Regions from separate parts of the Solibacillus sp. FSL K6-1126 genome, predicted to be linked through region 3. Evidence: riboswitches for the same ligand, from Rfam matches in the RefSeq annotation. Region 3 holds a riboswitch; each other region holds the start of a gene.

Region 1 (6,003 bases), 2.6 Mb from region 3:
CGGCACAGTTTTAGTAGACTTTTGGGCTACTTGGTGCGGACCATGTAAAATGATCGCTCCAGTTCTTGAAGAATTAGATACAGAAATCGGTAACGATGTTAAAATCGTAAAAGTGGACGTAGATAACAACCAAGGTACTGCTGCTGATTACCAAATCATGTCAATCCCATCATTATTATTATTCGTAGATGGTGAATTAAAAGCAAAAACTGCTGGCTTCATGCCAAAAGAAGCGTTAATCGATTTCATTAACGACAACAAATAATTCAACCATTGGCCATTCAAACGCCAAGGCGCAATTGATATGTCAAAAAGCCGTATGCCGTATAAGGTGTACGGCTTTTTTCTAATACTCCAATCAGTTAAAATAAAGAAAGGACATATTAAACAGGTGAGAAGATGAATGCAATCATTAAAGCAAAACTAGAAATATTACCGAACGAATCAGGTTGCTATATTATGAAAGACCGTCAAGGCACAATTATATACGTCGGTAAGGCCAAAGTATTGAAAAATCGAGTGCGTTCTTACTTTACGGGAAGCCATGACGGCAAAACAGCGAGACTAGTAAGTGAGATTGAAGACTTCGAGTATATTGTGACTTCAAGCGATTTGGAAGCCCTTATTCTGGAACTGAATCTAATTAAGCTGCATGACCCGAAATATAATGTGAAATTAACGGATGATAAAACGTATCCCTATATAAAAATTACGAACGAACGATACCCGCGTATTATTACGACAAGAAAAGTGAAGAAGGATAAAGCAAAATATTTCGGACCGTATCCGAATGCCTATGCAGCAAACGAAACGCGAAAATTACTGGACCGTTTGTATCCACTTCGTAAATGTACACATCTGCCTAATCAAGTATGCTTGTACTATCATTTAGGGCAATGTTTGGCACCGTGTGTAAAGGACATTGAAAAACAAGTGTATGACGAAATGATCGATGAGATTTCAAAGTTTTTAAACGGAGGAGTCGAAGAAATACAGCAAGATCTTCAGCAAAAAATGATCGATGCTGCCGAAAATCTTGAGTTTGAGCGTGCGAAGGAATTCCGTGATTTGATCGCCCATATCGATCAAATTATGGAAAAGCAAAAAATTGTAACAGATGATTTGAGCAACCGAGATGTATTTGGCTATGCAGTAGAAAAAGGCTGGATGTGTGTCCAGGTATTTTTTGTGCGTCAAGGCAAACTCATTGAGCGCGATGTATCGATTTTCCCGATTTATAATGAGCCGGAAGAGGAATTTTTAACATTTGTCGGCCGTTTTTACGAACAGCCGCATCATTTATTACCAAAAGAAATCTTTGTTCCGAAATCGATTGACGTAACGATTTTACAAAAGCTGTTGGATGTTAAAGTAGTGACACCGAAGCGCGGTTCAAAAAAAGAGCTTGTTGATCTAGCGATGAAAAATGCAGAAATCGCCATTCACGAGAAGTTCCAGTTAATTGAACGTCAAGAGGAACGGACAGTAGGGGCTTGTGAAGCACTTGCCGAAGCGATGCAAATTCCATTGCCGTTAAGAATTGAAGCATTTGATAATAGTCATATGCATGGAGCTGATCCGGTTTCAGCAATGGTTGTTTTTATAGACGGGAAGCCTGCGAAAAAGGAATACCGGAAATATAAAACAAGAGAAGCGGCTAAACATGATGACTATGGTGCGATGCAGGAAGTTATTCGACGCCGCTATACACGTGTATTGCGGGAAAATCTGCCATTGCCTGATCTCATTCTCATAGACGGAGGAAAAGGGCAAATGGAAGTTGCACGAGAAGTAATTGAAGACGAACTGGGGTTAGTCATTCCAATAGCGGGGCTGGCAAAAGACGAAAAGCACAATACGTCCCAGCTTTTATTTGGTACGCCGCCGGAAGTTGTTCCGTTAAAGCGTACGAGTGACGGTTTTTATTTATTGCAGCGCATTCAAGATGAGGTACACAGATTTGCGATCACATTTTTACGTCAGCAGCATCAGACAAATGCGATTACTTCGGTTCTTGATGGAATTGAAGGAGTAGGTCCGAAGCGAAAGCAGCAACTTATGAAACATTTTGGGTCCGTAAAAAAAATTCGCGAGGCAAGCGAGCTGCAACTGCAGGAGTCCGGTGTTCCGGCAAAATTGGCGGAAGTTATTTATCGCCATTTTCATGAAGCACCATTGAATAAAGAATAGTGTTATGCTAATATTTAAGACAATTCAATATTTACTAAGATAGAGGTGCAGTATTCAATAGTACATTGCTTGAGGAGGAACAATTCCATTGACAGCAATCGAAAGGGGGTCCTGCCGAAGTGAAGTGCGTATTGTTCGCGTAGTTTGCTGGTTTTGCATTTAAGAGATGTAAAACTGTCAGAGCTTTTTGTTCTGGAGGGCTATCCTGAAAAACTTATAACTATTTATTTGTATTGACGGCGGCTTTCCATGAACATGGAAAGCCGTTTTTTGTTTTCGGTTTTATTCAAGGAGGGGAAAAAATGGAGACAGTTGTAGTAAAGTTTGGTGGTCCGGCACTGACTACGCCGGAAAAAATAGTACAGGTAGCTAAAAAAGTGATAAAAGAGCAAGGACGTGGCATAAACTTAGTCGTTGTCGTTTCTTCAATGCCCGCTTTACGACGAGAATTCCGACAATATGCTGCCGAAATTACCGATGAGCCGTCGAAACGGGAAATGGATGCGCTTGTCGCATCTGCAACACAAATGACAAGTGCAATGCTGGCGATGGCAATTCAGGAGCATGGTGGTAAAGCGGTGTCGCTTGCTGGCTGGCAAACAGGCATTCAAACAAATCAAAAACATGGCAATGCACGGATTGATCATGTAGATAGTAAACGGATTGAGGAATATTTAGCATTAGGAGAAATCGTCGTAGTAGCTGGTTTTCAAGGAGTTACGGGGACAGAGAATATTTCAACATTCGGCAAAGGGGGTTCTGAAACTTCAGCGGTTGCATTGGCGGTTGCTCTTGAAGCAGAGCGTGTCGAGATTTTTTCATCGGTTGAAGGGATTTTCACGGCAGACCCAGAAATTGTTAAAGAATCCAGGAAACTTCCGGAAGTTTCTTATGATGAGATGTTGGAATTTGCAAATTTAGGAGCTAAAATTTTGCACCCACGTGCGGTTGAACTTGCCAAGAAATATAATATACCGCTCATTGTACGCTCTTTCGTACAAGACGTGGAAGGCACTTTTATTAAAGGGGATGTAGACATGGAGAAAAACTTACTTGTACGCGGGGTAGCCTACGAATCGGATATAATTCGTTTGACGATAGGCTATGATTCTTATGAAACCGCGTCATTGGCAGAAGTGTTTAGTGTTTTAGCAGAAAATGATATCAATGTGGATATTATTGTGCAAGCAGTCATTGATGGCGTGAAGCCGACCATTTCCTTTACAATTTCGAAAGATGAGTTTGCGGAAGCTTTACGGGTATTGGAAACTAGTAAACTGTCGCTTGGCTTTAGTTTTGCGGATTTTGAAGTAGGTTTAGCGAAAGTATCTATTATCGGTTCTGCCATGGCATCCAATCCGGGGGTGGCCGCACGCATGTTTGCACGGTTGGGTCGCGAACATATTCCTGTAAAAATGGTCAGTACTTCAGAAATTAAAGTGTCTGTCGTTATCCCACAGGATGAGATGGTTCGTGCTGCGAATGTGTTGCATGAGGAGTTCAATTTGGCGATGAAAGAAGTAACCGCTTCTTAAAGTAATAGCTGGAAATGAGCTGTAATGGCTTATTTCCAGCTTTTTTATTGAGTAAATTTGCTGCTTCAGCAATTATTGATTATGATAAGGTGAAGGCTAAATCTTCTCTTTTAAATCCCATTTTAACGTAAATTTTACGACATGTTTGTCATTATCTTTTTCTTCATAGCATTCCGTCAAATAGCCAAGCTGCTTTTGTTTTTGTTCTGCTAAAAAGCCAGCTTCAAGACGGAAGCAACGTTGTACAATATTGAGTGGCAGTTCTTCTGTCGTCAAAAGTATGTAATGAAGTTCATCCTTCGTTTCTTTTTCCAGAACTAACTGGCCCCATCCAGCTTCCATAAAAAATGAAGGCAGTTCATCCATAGAAAACAATGGGAACTTTCTTGCAATTTCTTTACCTGCCCAATATAAAACATCTTCTTCATGCTTACCTAAAATAGAAGGAAGAAGATGGTCACGAATGATTTCGTACCCAAAAGTTGGAATCGTTTTCATTTTGTACCCTTCCATATAAAAAACCTCTTTCATAAATTTTCTTATAATTTTCATTCTTTCATGAAAAAATGAGTTATAAGCAGAAAAAACAGTTCTCAAAACAGCGTAAAACCGTCTTTAAAATGATTATAAAATATCCCGCGTTGCCTTGACGCTAGTATCTGTTGAGAGTACAATGGACATGTCATAATATTGTACCATGATGAAATGCGCAGTCAACATCACAACTTTTACAAATTTGAGACGTTGCGCATGTGTATTTCAAGTACTAAGGGGGGTAACAGTTTTGTCGAAAGATCGTGAATTTTTATGGCGCCGCTTACACTCGTTATTAGGTGTAGTTCCTGTCGGGTTGTTCTTGGTGTTCCACTTATTTCTGAACTTCACTGCAGTTGGCGGTGAAGAAACTTACAATAACGCAACAGGTGTTATGGAATTACTTCCACACTCGTTGTTGTTAGCGATGGAATGGATCATTATCTATATTCCATTAATGTTCCACGGATTCTATGGAGTGTATATTGCATTTACTGCAACTTACAATACTGGACGATTCAGCACATTCCGTAACTGGATGTTTGCATTGCAACGTTTCACAGGTATTTTCCTTGTAATCTTCATTGCGTGGCATATTTTCCAAACACGTATCCAAAAAGCATTCGGTGCTGAAGTTGAATTTAATATGATGGTTGAAATCGTTGACAATCCATTAATGTTAGTATTCTACATCTTAGGTATCGTTTCAGCAGCATTCCACTTAGCGAACGGTTTATGGTCGTTCTTAGTAAGCTGGGGTATTACGCAATCAAACAAATCTCAACGAATCGCAACTTATGTTACGTTGTTAATTTTCGTAGTATTAGCAATCGTTGGTGTTGCAGCTATCTTAGCATTCGTCTAATCACTTAACTTGTTCACTACTACATAGTTAAGATCCTAGATGGAATGAAATATGAGTAAAAGTTTTTAGCAATTAATGAGGAGTGAGAAATAATCATGGCAAAAAGTAAAGTTATCGTCGTTGGTGGCGGTCTTGCTGGCTTAATGGCTACGATTAAAGCAGCTGAAGTTGGTACTGAAGTTGAATTATTCTCGTTGGTTCCAGTTAAACGTTCACACTCTGTATGTGCACAAGGCGGAATTAACGGAGCAGTTAATACAAAAGGTGAAGGGGATTCTCCATGGATCCACCTTGATGATACAGTTTATGGTGGCGACTTCTTAGCGAACCAACCACCAGTTAAAGGTATGTGTGATGCAGCACCTGGTATTATCCACTTAATGGACCGTATGGGTGTAATGTTCAACCGTACTCCAGAAGGTTTACTTGACTTCCGTCGTTTCGGCGGTACGTTAATGCACCGTACAGCATTCTCTGGTGCGACAACTGGTCAACAATTATTATATGCCCTAGACGAGCAAGTTCGTGCACACGAAGTAGCTGGTTTAGTTACGAAATATGAGCACTGGGAATTCCTTGGTGCGGTGCTTGATGACGAAGGCGTTTGCCGCGGTATCGTAGCACAAGATTTACGTTCTGAAGAAATTCGCTCATTCCGTTCTGATGCTGTAATTATGGCAACAGGTGGTCCTGGTATTATCTTCGGTAAAACAACAAACTCAGTAATCAACACTGGTTCTGCAGCATCGATTGTTTACCAACAAGGTGCAACATATTCAAACGGTGAAATGATTCAAATTCACCCAACAGCGATTCCTGGAGACGACAAAAACCGTCTAATGTCTGAATCTGCTCGTGGTGAAGGTGGACGTATTTGGA
Region 2 (6,003 bases), 1.7 Mb from region 3:
TCTATTCAAGAGATTATGACCCATTACAACAAATTGAGTAAACGCATCGACCGCTTGAGCATCCAATTGGAATATAACCAAAATGCGTTATTAAACGATTACCAGTTTTTAAATAAACTATATGCAATAAATGAAGACTATTTCCAGGAAATTAATGTTTATATCGCAACATTGGAAATAAAAAAACAGCATATGCGGGATGTTGTCCTACCTTCAATGCAAAAAGAAATTGTAGAAGGACAAAATCCTTTTAAACAGCATGAATTGAAAGACATTGAAATGCAAATCGAGTGGATTGACCGCCGTATGTATGATCTGGAACTATCGCGGGAAGTGGCAATTCAATATGCACCACAAATTCGAATGATTCAGCAGACGAATCAAATGTTAATCGAAAAAATTCAAAGTTCGATTATGACGACTATCCCTTTATGGCAGTCCCAAATTGCGATGTTATTAAATATGAACAATCAGCGTCGTGCAATACGGTCTCAGGAACGGCTAATGGATGCTTCAGAACAATTGATGCGTAAAAACGGTAAAATGCTGGAAGTGTCCAAAAAAGTGTCGAATCGCCCTGCATTATCCCATAGTGATATTGACCGGTTTAAACAGACCCAGATGCAATTATTGCACGATATTGAAGATACATTACGTGTACATGTAGAGACAGACGAAAAGCGCCATGAAATCGAGCATACAATATTAGAACAGAAATAAAAAAGGAGTGAGAAAAGTCATAATGACTTTTCTCACTCCTTTTTTATTTTTAAGCGAAGTAGTCTTTGTAAAATCCGCCAACTTCACCCGTGTTGTCGATTACAAAAATGAATTCTTCTGTTTCGTTTTTCACTTCATATTCTTTACCTACTGTTAATACGTTTGATACTAAATATTTTGATGCGTCTGTATGTACACACTTTACTGTGCGAATTGTCGGTGCATCTTTCCATTTTAAATGTAGCATGTTGTTCCCTCACTTTTTTTAACTAATATCGATACTCTCCTATTTTATATGATTTTCCTGCCAGTGGAAAGCGCGTTGTAGTAAAAATCAACTTTTCTTGTTTGTTATATAAATACATAGGCGCCGAACACATTAAAAATTGATTTAATTTATCGCTGTTTCCGGTATTTGATAGAACTACTATTCCATGTTAAACTTTCAAACAGAGGTGGAATTTATGGCATTTGGTAGTATTCCAATGTGGTTTTTCGCAATTGTAATTGCTTTTGCAATTGTATTTATTTTAATAAGCGAATGGAACTCACGAAAATAAGCTCGCATTTGACTGCGAGCTTTTTGCTATTACCTTAATGTTCGTTTTAAAAATTCTTTAGTCCGGTCATGTTTCGGATTTACAAGCAACTGTTCCGGAGGGCCTTCCTCTACGATAACCCCTTTATCCATGAAGACAATGCGGTCAGATACTTCCTTGGCAAACTCCATTTCATGTGTAACGATCAGCATTGTATTTCCTTGGTCTGCCAGGTGGCGCATTACCTTTAATACTTCCCCTACCATTTCAGGGTCAAGCGCTGATGTCGGTTCATCAAACAGCATTACATCGGGATCCATCGCTAATGCACGGGCGATTGCGACACGTTGTTTCTGTCCACCGGATAAATGTTTCGGTTTCGCATTTTTATAGGCACTCATACCGACAAGCTCCAAATATTTCATCGCATTTTGTTCTGCTTCCTCTTTTGAACGCTTCAACACTTTCATTTGGCCAACAATACAGTTATTTAGTACATCCAAATTATTGAATAAATTGAACTGCTGAAATACCATCCCTAAATGTGTACGGTACTTTTCAATTTGATGACCGTCATTTAAAATATTTTCCCCGTTATAGATAATTTCTCCTGCTGTTGGTGTTTCGAGTAGATTAATGCAGCGTAACAGTGTTGATTTCCCAGAACCAGAAGAACCGATCAAAGTTACGACTTCTCCTTTGTTTACCTGGAAATTCACATCTTTCAATACTTCATGATCGCCGAATTTTTTATTTAAATGGTTAATATCTATTACAACTGTCACTTTATTCACCATCCTTTTCTAACTTGTTGCCGGTAATAAGCTCCACTTTATATGAAGAAGGTCCGTCCATCTTCTTCTCGAATAATAGTAAGAAACGAGTTACAGTAAATGTCATAATAAAGTACAAAATCGTTGCGATAAAGAACGCTTCGATATATTTATAGTTACTGCCTGCAATCGAGTTTGCCGTAAAGAATAGTTCCACAACCGAAATAACACTTAATACTGAAGAGTCTTTAATGTTCATTACGAACTGATTCCCTGTTGCAGGTAAAATATTTCGTGCGACTTGCGGCAGGACAATATGAATCATTGTTTGCAGGTGATTCATGCCAATCGCCTGTGCTGCCTCAAATTGCCCTTTATCAATCGAAACAATACCTCCACGTACATATTCAGCCATATATGCTCCCGTATTTAAACTAATAACAACAGAAGCTGCTAAAAAGCGGTCAATATCAATGCCTAAGTATACGAGGCCATAAAACACCACCATCGCTTGAACCATCATTGGCGTTCCCCTGAAAATTTCCACATAAGACGTTAATATGAAATTAAGTACTTTTAAAACTATTGATTTTACATTCTTTTTACGATGTGGAATCGTATGCATAATCCCGATAAAAAATCCAATCAGAGTTCCGCAAATTGTCCCGATAATTGCCAATAGAAGTGCAGTCCAAGCACCACGTACGAATAAATCCCAGTTGTTCGTAAACAAGTTCCATGATGATTCTAAAAATGCCATCGCCTTGTCCTCCATTTCTTTCTTTGTTTCTACTATTTATGTATGAAACCATAATTTTAATAGAAAAAGGTTGTCTTCCGTTTGCCGGCAAGACAACCTCATCAAAACTGTTAATGCGACACGATTATTGTGCTGCTGGTTGATTTGCAATTGCGTCTTCCATTAGTTGTTGACGCTCTTCTTCCGAAATTTCAGCTAAAACTTTGTTAATTTGTTCACGTAAATCTGATCCCTTTTTCAAACCTACTGCTACAGCTGTTGACGCTTCGTCTGCTTCGAAGTTTGGCTCAGGTACGATGTATTTAATATTATTCAGTGCCATTTCAGCAGAGATACCTTCTGGACGTTCTGAAACATATCCATCAATCGCACCTGACTGTAATTGCACTCGCATTGCACCAAAATCAGTTGCCGCTACTTGTTTTTGAACACCTTCGATTTGGTCGATTACATCATAATGTGTTGTAGATTGCTGACCTGTAATTTTTGCACCTGCAAAGTCAGGTAACGAAGTTGCATTTGCATATGGACCGTCTTCTTTTACAACAATGACATAGTCACTTGTGTAATAGTTCTCTGTGAAATCAATTACTTCCTTACGTTCAGGCATTGGTGACATACCTGCAATTACCAGATCAATGGCACCTGATTGTAATGATGGAATTAAGCCATCCCAGTCTGTTTTAACAATTTGTAATTCCATGTCCAGACCTTCTGCAATTTTTTTCGCAATTTCCACATCATAGCCTGCTGCAAATTCCTTTGAACTTGCAATTTGAACTCCACCATTTGCATCATCTTTTTGTGACCAGTTAAAAGGGGCATACGCTGCTTCCATACCAATTTTAATAACTTTCTTGTCTGAATCAGAACCGCTTGTAGTACCTTCATCGCTTGAACCACACGCTGCTAACAATAGCATTGTCATGGCAGTCAATAAAATTAATAGTCTTTTTTTCATAGAAAATCTCTCCTTTTTTGTTAAATTTCGGGGTTCACGTATACAAAAAACGACCTAAAAGAAGAACTTTAGGTCGTTTAAATTATAATTAGCCCGAATCCTCTACAGTTCCCATTTTGAGATAGCACAACTCAACCATCAGGGATATAGATGATTGAGACAGTTCTGCAATTGTTCACTGCAGACCCAGCATTGTAAAATTGAGCATTTACAACACTTCGGCGATATTTCCTTCTCTTATATTTCACAGCCAGCTCATGGCTCCATATAAAACTGTTAAGTATCGCGCCTCTACCTCACGAGAAAGTGAGGTTTTGATATGAAATTGATATGTTTATATTACATTATTGCGACATTTCCGTCAACAATCATTTTTCTGAAAGTTAGCTGTAAAAAAAAGCTAATGCGCAATATATAACATACTGCGCATTAGCATAGAAGATACTATTAAGAATTTAATAATAAATCTTCTGGGTTTTCGATCATTTCTTTAACTGTTTTTAAGAAGCCAACAGAATCTTTACCATCAATGATACGGTGGTCATAAGATAGTGCTACATACATCATTGGACGAATTTGAACTTCACCATTAACAGCTACTGGACGGTTTACGATTGAGTGCATACCTAAAATACCAGCTTGAGTACCGTTCATGATCGGTGTTGACATTAATGAACCGAATACACCACCGTTAGTGATTGTGAATGATCCGCCAGCCATGTCGTTTAAGCCTAATTTTTTGTCGCGTGCTTTACCAGCTAATTCCGCAATGTTTTTCTCGATTTCAGCAAAGTTTTTCGCATTTGCATCACGAACTACTGGTACTACTAAACCTTCTTCTGTTGATACAGCAATACCGATATCGAAGAAGTTGTTTAAGTGAATTTCATCACCGTTAATTTGTGCATTTACATATGGATATTTCTTTAATGCTGCTACTACAGCTTTTGTGAAGAATGACATGAAGCCTAATTTAATATCGTTAGCTTTCACGAACTCATCTTGTTTACGCTTACGTAATGCCATAATGTTCGTCATATCAATTTCGTTGAAAGTAGTTAACATTGCAGTTGATTGTTTAACTTCTAATAAACGTTTTGCAATTGTTTGACGACGACGGCTCATTTTTTCAACTGTTACACGGTCTGTATCAGCTGCTGGTGTAAAGATCATTGGACCATTGCCTGCTGCTGGAGCTGGAGCTGCTGCTGGAGCCGCTGGAGCTGTACCATGTGCTGCAACGTCTTGTACACGTACACGACCTTGTGGATCAACTGGTGAAATTGCTGCTAAGTCGATGCCTTTTTCACGAGCTAATTTACGTGCTGCTGGTGAAGCGATTACACGCTCACCTGAAGTTTCTTCAACTGCAACTGGTGCTGGTGCTGCTGCTTTAGGAGCTTCTTCTTTTGCTGGAGTTGCTGCTGGAGCTTCTTCTTTTGCAGCTGGTGCTGGTGCTGCGCCTTCGCCTGCTTCAACTACTGCGATTACTTGTCCAACTAACACAGTATCGCCTTCTTCAGCTAAAATTTGTTTTAAAACGCCTGCTTCTTCAGAGATAATTTCAGCATTAACTTTATCAGTTTCTAACTCAACGATGAATTCGCCTTTTTCTACGCGATCTCCAACTTTTTTCACCCATTGGGCAATTGTTCCTTCAGTAATTGATTCTGCTAATTCAGGGACTTTAATTTCAGCCACGTTCATATCCTCCTTTAATTACGCTACACATTCATTGTATAGCAAGCCACTTCTATTTTAAATAGAAGCAGCTCTTTTTAAACAAATCATTTATTACTTTTCAAGTGCTTCGTTCACTAATTTAGCTTGTGCTGCTTTATGTGAATCGCCATCGCCTTCAGAAGTAGAGCTCATTGCAGGACGTCCTACATAGCGTACTTTTTTGCCTTCAGCGATATCATATAATGTTTCAAGAACATATGTCCATGAACCTTGGTTTTTTGGTTCTTCTTGTACCCAAACGATTTCTTTAACATTCGGGAAGCGAGCGATAATATCTTTCACTTGTTGTGCAGGGAATGGGTAAATTTGTTCCACACGAATAATGTGTAAGTGATCAAGCCCTTCGCCATCTTTCACACGTTCTGCTAAATCGATCATTACTTTACCTGTACCAAGTACTACTTTTTCAACCGCTTCTGTATTTTTGCCTAAACCTTCTTGCTCGATCACTTCCTGGAAGCGACCATTTGCAAGTTGTTCAGCAGTAGCTGCAGCAAGTGGATGACG
Region 3 (6,003 bases):
AGTAAATTTTATTAGGGATAATGTTCGGTTTTAAGCATTTTTCTGTAAAACTTTTGATAAATTTTCTTTGAATTGTTCGAACTTCGAACCATCCGTACTGAAGTAGCTCATGCTGCGCGTAACAAAAATCATCACCTTTTTGCCATCTTCATATACCATTTCCGCAAACGGTCCGGTCTGTTCGAGTAATTGCACTTTTGTTACATCTTCATTATAAATGACTAAACGGTCAGCATACCGCGCTTTAAATTGCTCGTATGCGGCAGTCCCTTGCAAAATAATAATTTCCGGCTGAAACTCATCCATTACTTCTTTAAAAATGAGATTTCCCCGCTCAAAATTAGCGGTATCCTCTTTTTTCGCTACTTTCGCTTCATCGGCTGATTCCAGCTGATATGTATTCAGCGACGTATAAATGAGCGATTCGTGATGATTGTTTTCCAGCCAATTTTCAAACTGCAATGAACCTTTAAATTCACGGGGTGCCCCTTTAATTTCACTTAAATATAGATCCTGGAAAAGATCTCTGTTCACTAATGAATCTGCAAAAGTCTGCTCACTACGGTCTTCCACTTTAAATAGCGGCACCGCATGCGAGCTTACTAGGAAAATACGTGATTTGTACGGGTTCCCTTTTGTGAGAAACGGTCGATACATCACCTTTTTATCATCTTCCCCTGTTAACCAAGGATAGACTTTTTTATAGAAACCTTTTGAAATAGGCATGTTTTCACTTCCTTATTCTTCAGCGTTACTCATTTTTTTATTTCTTTTATAATACCACTGTTGCAGCAATCGTACTCGGGAAATTTAATCCTCAGTTATATACTGGTTGTCCTCAATCAGTCTAGCATAATACTCAATCACTCTCACTTAATCCTCACTTTCCCCTATATATTCCTCACTTGAAGACAAATAATCCTCAATACAACAAAAAACGCAATGAAAGCCTATAAGCTCACATTGCGTTTCAGAAATTAATTATTTATTTGATAAGTCGCAGTCCTGTAAAGGAACGATTTTCGTTTTATGTTTAAATTTGTAGCCAAACCATAAAGCGGCAAACAATGGTAAGCCGATATATGAAACGACGACACCGTACCAGTCAATTGTTCCACCCGTAAATGCCATATAGTTTTGACCTAGCACGACAATCATACATAGGGCAAACGCGAATAGCGGTCCGAATGGGAAGAATTTGGATACATACGGTAAATCCCTCAATGAATGTCCTTGTGCGACATATGCACGGCGGAAGCGATAATGACTGATGGCAATACCGAGCCAAGCGATGAACCCGGACATACCGGACGCATTCAACAGCCAAATGTAGACAACACCGTCACCGAAAAAGGATGCCAGGAATGCTAACGAACCGACTGCTAATGTAGCTAAAAGTGCATACATTGGAATACCACGCGATGTTACTTTCATGAAAAGTTTCGGTGCTTTTCCATCTACCGCTAACTGATAAAGCATACGACTAGCTGCATATAATCCTGAGTTCCCTGCAGATAACATAGCCGTTAAGATAATGGCATTCATAACAGATGCCGCAAACGCCACACCTAGGTTTTCAAATACTAATGTAAATGGACTTGTCGCAATATCTTCAGATAAAAGACGTGAATCCGTATACGGGATCAGTAATCCGATTGCACCGATTGCGAAAATGTAAAACAACAGAATACGCCAGAATACTGAACGAACTGCTTTTGGAATGTTTTTGCCTGGATCATCTGTTTCCCCTGCCGTTACCCCAAGCATTTCCGTACCTTGGAATGAGAAACCGGCTGCAAGGAAAATACCGAACAGTGCAAGGAAACCGCCATTAAACGGTGCATCATCTTTGAAGAAATTCGTAAAGCCGACCGGATCGTTCCCGCCTAAAATTCCGAAAATCATTAAGAAGCTGACAATGATGAAGACAATTACCGTTGCAACTTTAATCATCGCAAACCAGTATTCCGCTTCACCGAAAGCTTTTACAGACGCTAAGTTAAATGATAAAACAACTACGATAAATAAAATGGTCCATAACATTGAAGAACTGTCCGGGAACCAGTATTTCATAATTAACGAAACGGCCGCAATTTCTGCTGCAATTGTAATCGCCCAGTTGTACCAATAGTTCCAGCCAAGCGCAAAGCCTAAAGCCGGATCAACAAATTTTGTTGCATACGTACTAAACGAACCGGATGTTGGCATATAGGCAGCCATTTCCCCTAATGATGTCATTAGGAAATACACCATAACGCCGATCAGCGCATATGCGAGCAATGCCCCACCAGGACCCGCCTGTGCAATCGCACCACCTGATGCTAAGAATAAACCTGTACCGATCGTTCCGCCAAGCGAAATCATCGTTACATGGCGACTTTTTAAACTTTTTTTCAACCCGTTATTATTACCGAGCTGATCTATTTTAATCTCACTCATGAATATAAAACTCCCTTTTTGTTTTGTTGGTGAAGTGTAAAAGAAAAACCACCACAAGTTTTTGTGATGGTTATAGTTACACCTCATCAAACTTGAAAGATAGCTCAACACATGCTCACACATGTGACAGTTCTGTTCCTTATCGGAAACAGCCCCAGCATTATTTTCAAGAAGAAAAATAACACTTCGGCAACCATTCCTTTCATAAAGCTTCACCGATTCTTCCTAATCTCAGCTATACTAGTCTTAATGATTGCGACCTCTACCTCATAATTTACATGAGGTAATGTTTTATTTAATTTAATTGAATCAATGATTAAAAGTCTAACATAACATTTTTTTGATAGCAATGGCTTCACCTTTATTCTGTTTTTTATGAGTATTCACACTACTCTAACATATATCAACATACAAAAGGAGAATCGAAAATGGACACACAACAAGTAAATCAAAATAGCAAAAAAATACTATCCAACCGACCGCTCATCTATTTTATGGTAGCCGTATTTTTATTTGCGACCACATTACGTACACCGATTACATTGATCGGCCCGATTATTTCATTTATACGTGAAGGGCTTGGGATATCGAACTTTCTTGCAGGCTTTTTAACGACCATTCCTTTAATTGCCTTTGCGGTTGTATCACCATTTGCACCACGCATTGCCCGTAAGTTTGGGATTGAATGGACATTATTTTATTCCGTCATTTTACTTTGTGCAGGGATTTTACTGCGTTCGCTAGGGGCAACGTCTTTACTCGTTATAGGAACAATATTAATCGGGGTCGCAATTGCATTCGGGAATGTTCTTATCCCTAGCTATTTCAAATGGAAATTCCCATTACATATCGGATTATTAACAGGGATTTATTCCGTTTCAATGAACATTTCTTCCGGAATTGCTGCAGGCTTCAGTTATCCTATAGCGGCAAACGCAGGATGGCAAATCGCAGCAGGTATTACAATTATTTTAGGGATTCTTACATTACTAATCTGGCTGCCGATTTTGCGCCAGGAAAAAATTGCATTAAATATGCCGACATCGCAGACTAAGAAAACGCAAATGTGGAGGTCACCGCTTGCCTGGGCAGTCGCTGGAGCAATGGGATTCCAGTCGTTCATATTTTACTGCTCGTCTGCATGGTTGCCGGAAATCTTCATTAGCCAGGGCCTTGATGCTACAGCGGCCGGGTGGATGGTATCCGTTATGCAGTTTGCACAAATTCCGATGACATTTATTATTCCGATTCTTGCAGGGAAAATCGCTTCTCAACGTCCAATCGTCATTTTCTTTACGATTTGTTACTTAGTCGGTTTTACTGGTGTCTTAATGGAATGGACAAGTCTTGCTGTCGTATGGATGATTTTATTAGGCTTTGCAGGAGGGGCTTCGTTTGGTTTAGTACTGATGCTGTTTTCATTGCGCACAAAGACAGCCTATGATGCAGCTGAACTTTCCGGCTTCGCACAATCAATCGGTTATTTTGTTGCCGCAATCGGGCCAGTTTTGTTCGGCTTTGCACATGATTTGACGGACAGCTGGACAATCCCGATTGTGCTGTTCATTCTCATTTCTGTTCTATTGTTTTTGGCTTCCTTTATGAGCTCAGACAATCGTACAATATAACCAAACGTATGTACCCTTTTATGATATAATAACCGTAGTAAATAAAAGGAGTACAGAACTATTGCGTAAAAAGAGAAGACGGAATAAAAAACGCCTGCCAGTAATCCCGCTATTTTTCATCGCATCGGCTGGTACAGCTGGTTTTTATGTAACGAAAACATCTGAAGGCATCGGTATGGGAATTGTCGCTTATTTCGTTCTATATATCGCGTTTAAAATTTGGCTGAAATCGCTGAAGACGAGGAAATTGCGGAAGTCCGGCATTCGCGAAGTCGATAAAATGACCGGTGAAGATTTTGAGAGATTTTTAGGCGAATTATTTAAGCGCCGCGGATTTAAAGTGAGCTATACCGCTACGAGCGGTGACTACGGTGCCGACCTTATTTTAAAGGACGGAAAAGATATTATTGCAGTCCAGGCAAAACGCTATTCCGGTACTGTCGGTGTAAAAGCGGTACAGGAAATTATCGGTGCGGTAAAAATGTATGAAGCAACAGAGGCATGGGTTGTCACAAACAGTCATTTTACACGCCAGGCCGAAAAACTTGCCGACATCAATGACGTTTATTTAATCGATCGAGATGAATTGATTCAAATTATGTTAAATAAAAGGTAAGAAATAGGTGTGCAGAGGCTTTCGCTTTCTGCACACCTATTTTTAATATGGCTGCTGCTGGTATAGGTAGTTTGGTTTTTTAATCGTGTTGGCAATCGGTTCATGATACAGGTCGGTCGTTGCAGGAGATAATGGCGGGACAAGCCATACCCAGTTCCCTGTTACTTCCCGGCCGCTTGCATGTTCCTGCTTTTGAAACAGCTGAAACTGCTGGGCAGCGGTATGATGATCAACAATACTTACGCCCGCTTTTTTAAACGAATGCAGCACCGCAACATTCAGTTCTACGAGTGCACGGTCCTTCCAAAGCGACGCATTCACTTCAGTATCCAGTCCCATTGCTTCCGCCACTTTCGGCAGGAAATTATAGCGGTACGTATCCGCCAAATTGCGCGCCCCGATTTCCGTCCCCATATACCACCCGTTAAACGGCGCTGCCTGAAAATCAACGCCCGCAATATTAAAACGCATACTCGAAATAATCGGTACTGCATACCATTTCATATTTAACTTTGAAAAATCATAATCCGGATGGGTAATTGCTACTTCCAGCACATGCTTTTCAGGAATTTCAAAAAACATTGGCTCCCGGTTATCTACTTGAATGACAAGCGGTAAAACATCATAGTTTGAACGTGCACCTTGCCAACCGAGATTTTCACATATTTTCGTAAACTCAATCGAGTCCGAATCTCCAACAATCCCATCATCTGTTTCATAGCCAGCATAGCGAATGAGCTGGTGGTTCCACACCCGTACACGTTTCGGGTCAAACAGTGTAATGGCAGGTCTGATTTTTCCGTTGTTTGTCGCAAAATCGATATGGTGTAGAAGCGCTTCATAAATTTCGACCTCATTTAATAAATGGCGCTGATCAAACACATTTAAGCTATTCCAAAACAGGCGTCCGATACATTTATTGCTGTTGCGCCATGCAACCCGTGCACCGTGCGTAAGCTCATCTGTCGTTAAAGTGAAATCAGGAAGATGCGCCTCTTTCTTCCGTTCTTTCAGCCACTCTTCTGACTGCTTTGTTTCTTTTTTATATAAAGTTAGGAATTCTATTCGTTCATGCAATACTGTAGTCGTTGTTGCCATTGTTTCATCCCCTTCTAATCCCATTTTGGCGCCTTCGATAGGGAATCTCAACAATACAACAACCGGTTAAAACATGTATTTTTCATATATGACTAAAATTGTTCATAATGTTTATCTTTTATAAGGCGAATTAAAATCTTACCTTGATGCTTTCTACTTTCGATTAGGCGATGCGCCTCCTGAACTTCCTCCAAATCAAAGACTCGCGCAATTGGAACGCTT

Evidence for each region. Region 3 has a riboswitch for lysine ahead of MHH44_RS01970 (amino acid permease). Riboswitches for the same ligand answer to the same signal wherever they lie in the genome.
Region 1: it holds a riboswitch for lysine, as region 3 does, so the genes downstream of both, MHH44_RS14675 (aspartate kinase) here and MHH44_RS01970 (amino acid permease) in region 3, are expected to answer to the same signal.
Region 2: it holds a riboswitch for lysine, as region 3 does, so the genes downstream of both, MHH44_RS10505 (transporter substrate-binding domain-containing protein) here and MHH44_RS01970 (amino acid permease) in region 3, are expected to answer to the same signal.

The regions. Positions count from the first base shown of each region.
Region 1 covers NZ_JBBOPD010000001.1:2,948,884-2,954,886, reverse strand. Annotated here, with positions in the region: gene trxA (thioredoxin) at 1-265, shown strand, start outside; gene uvrC (excinuclease ABC subunit UvrC) at 400-2,190, shown strand; lysine riboswitch at 2,223-2,401, shown strand; gene MHH44_RS14675 (aspartate kinase) at 2,493-3,725, shown strand; gene MHH44_RS14670 (YslB family protein) at 3,822-4,238, opposite strand; gene MHH44_RS14665 (succinate dehydrogenase cytochrome b558 subunit) at 4,510-5,124, shown strand; gene sdhA (succinate dehydrogenase flavoprotein subunit) at 5,220-6,003, shown strand, end outside.
Region 2 covers NZ_JBBOPD010000001.1:2,142,969-2,148,971, forward strand. Annotated here, with positions in the region: gene MHH44_RS10485 (toxic anion resistance protein) at 1-720, shown strand, start outside; gene MHH44_RS10490 (DUF6501 family protein) at 770-967, opposite strand; gene MHH44_RS10495 (amino acid ABC transporter ATP-binding protein) at 1,310-2,044, opposite strand; gene MHH44_RS10500 (amino acid ABC transporter permease) at 2,046-2,792, opposite strand; gene MHH44_RS10505 (transporter substrate-binding domain-containing protein) at 2,917-3,753, opposite strand; lysine riboswitch at 3,868-4,055, opposite strand; gene odhB (2-oxoglutarate dehydrogenase complex dihydrolipoyllysine-residue succinyltransferase) at 4,201-5,454, opposite strand; gene MHH44_RS10515 (2-oxoglutarate dehydrogenase E1 component) at 5,548-6,003, opposite strand, start outside.
Region 3 covers NZ_JBBOPD010000001.1:397,565-403,567, reverse strand. Annotated here, with positions in the region: gene MHH44_RS01975 (RNA 2'-phosphotransferase) at 31-726, opposite strand; gene MHH44_RS01970 (amino acid permease) at 982-2,439, opposite strand; lysine riboswitch at 2,532-2,712, opposite strand; gene MHH44_RS01965 (CynX/NimT family MFS transporter) at 2,868-4,067, shown strand; gene MHH44_RS01960 (restriction endonuclease) at 4,129-4,683, shown strand; gene MHH44_RS01955 (nitric oxide synthase oxygenase) at 4,726-5,781, opposite strand; gene MHH44_RS01950 (quinone oxidoreductase family protein) at 5,874-6,003, opposite strand, start outside.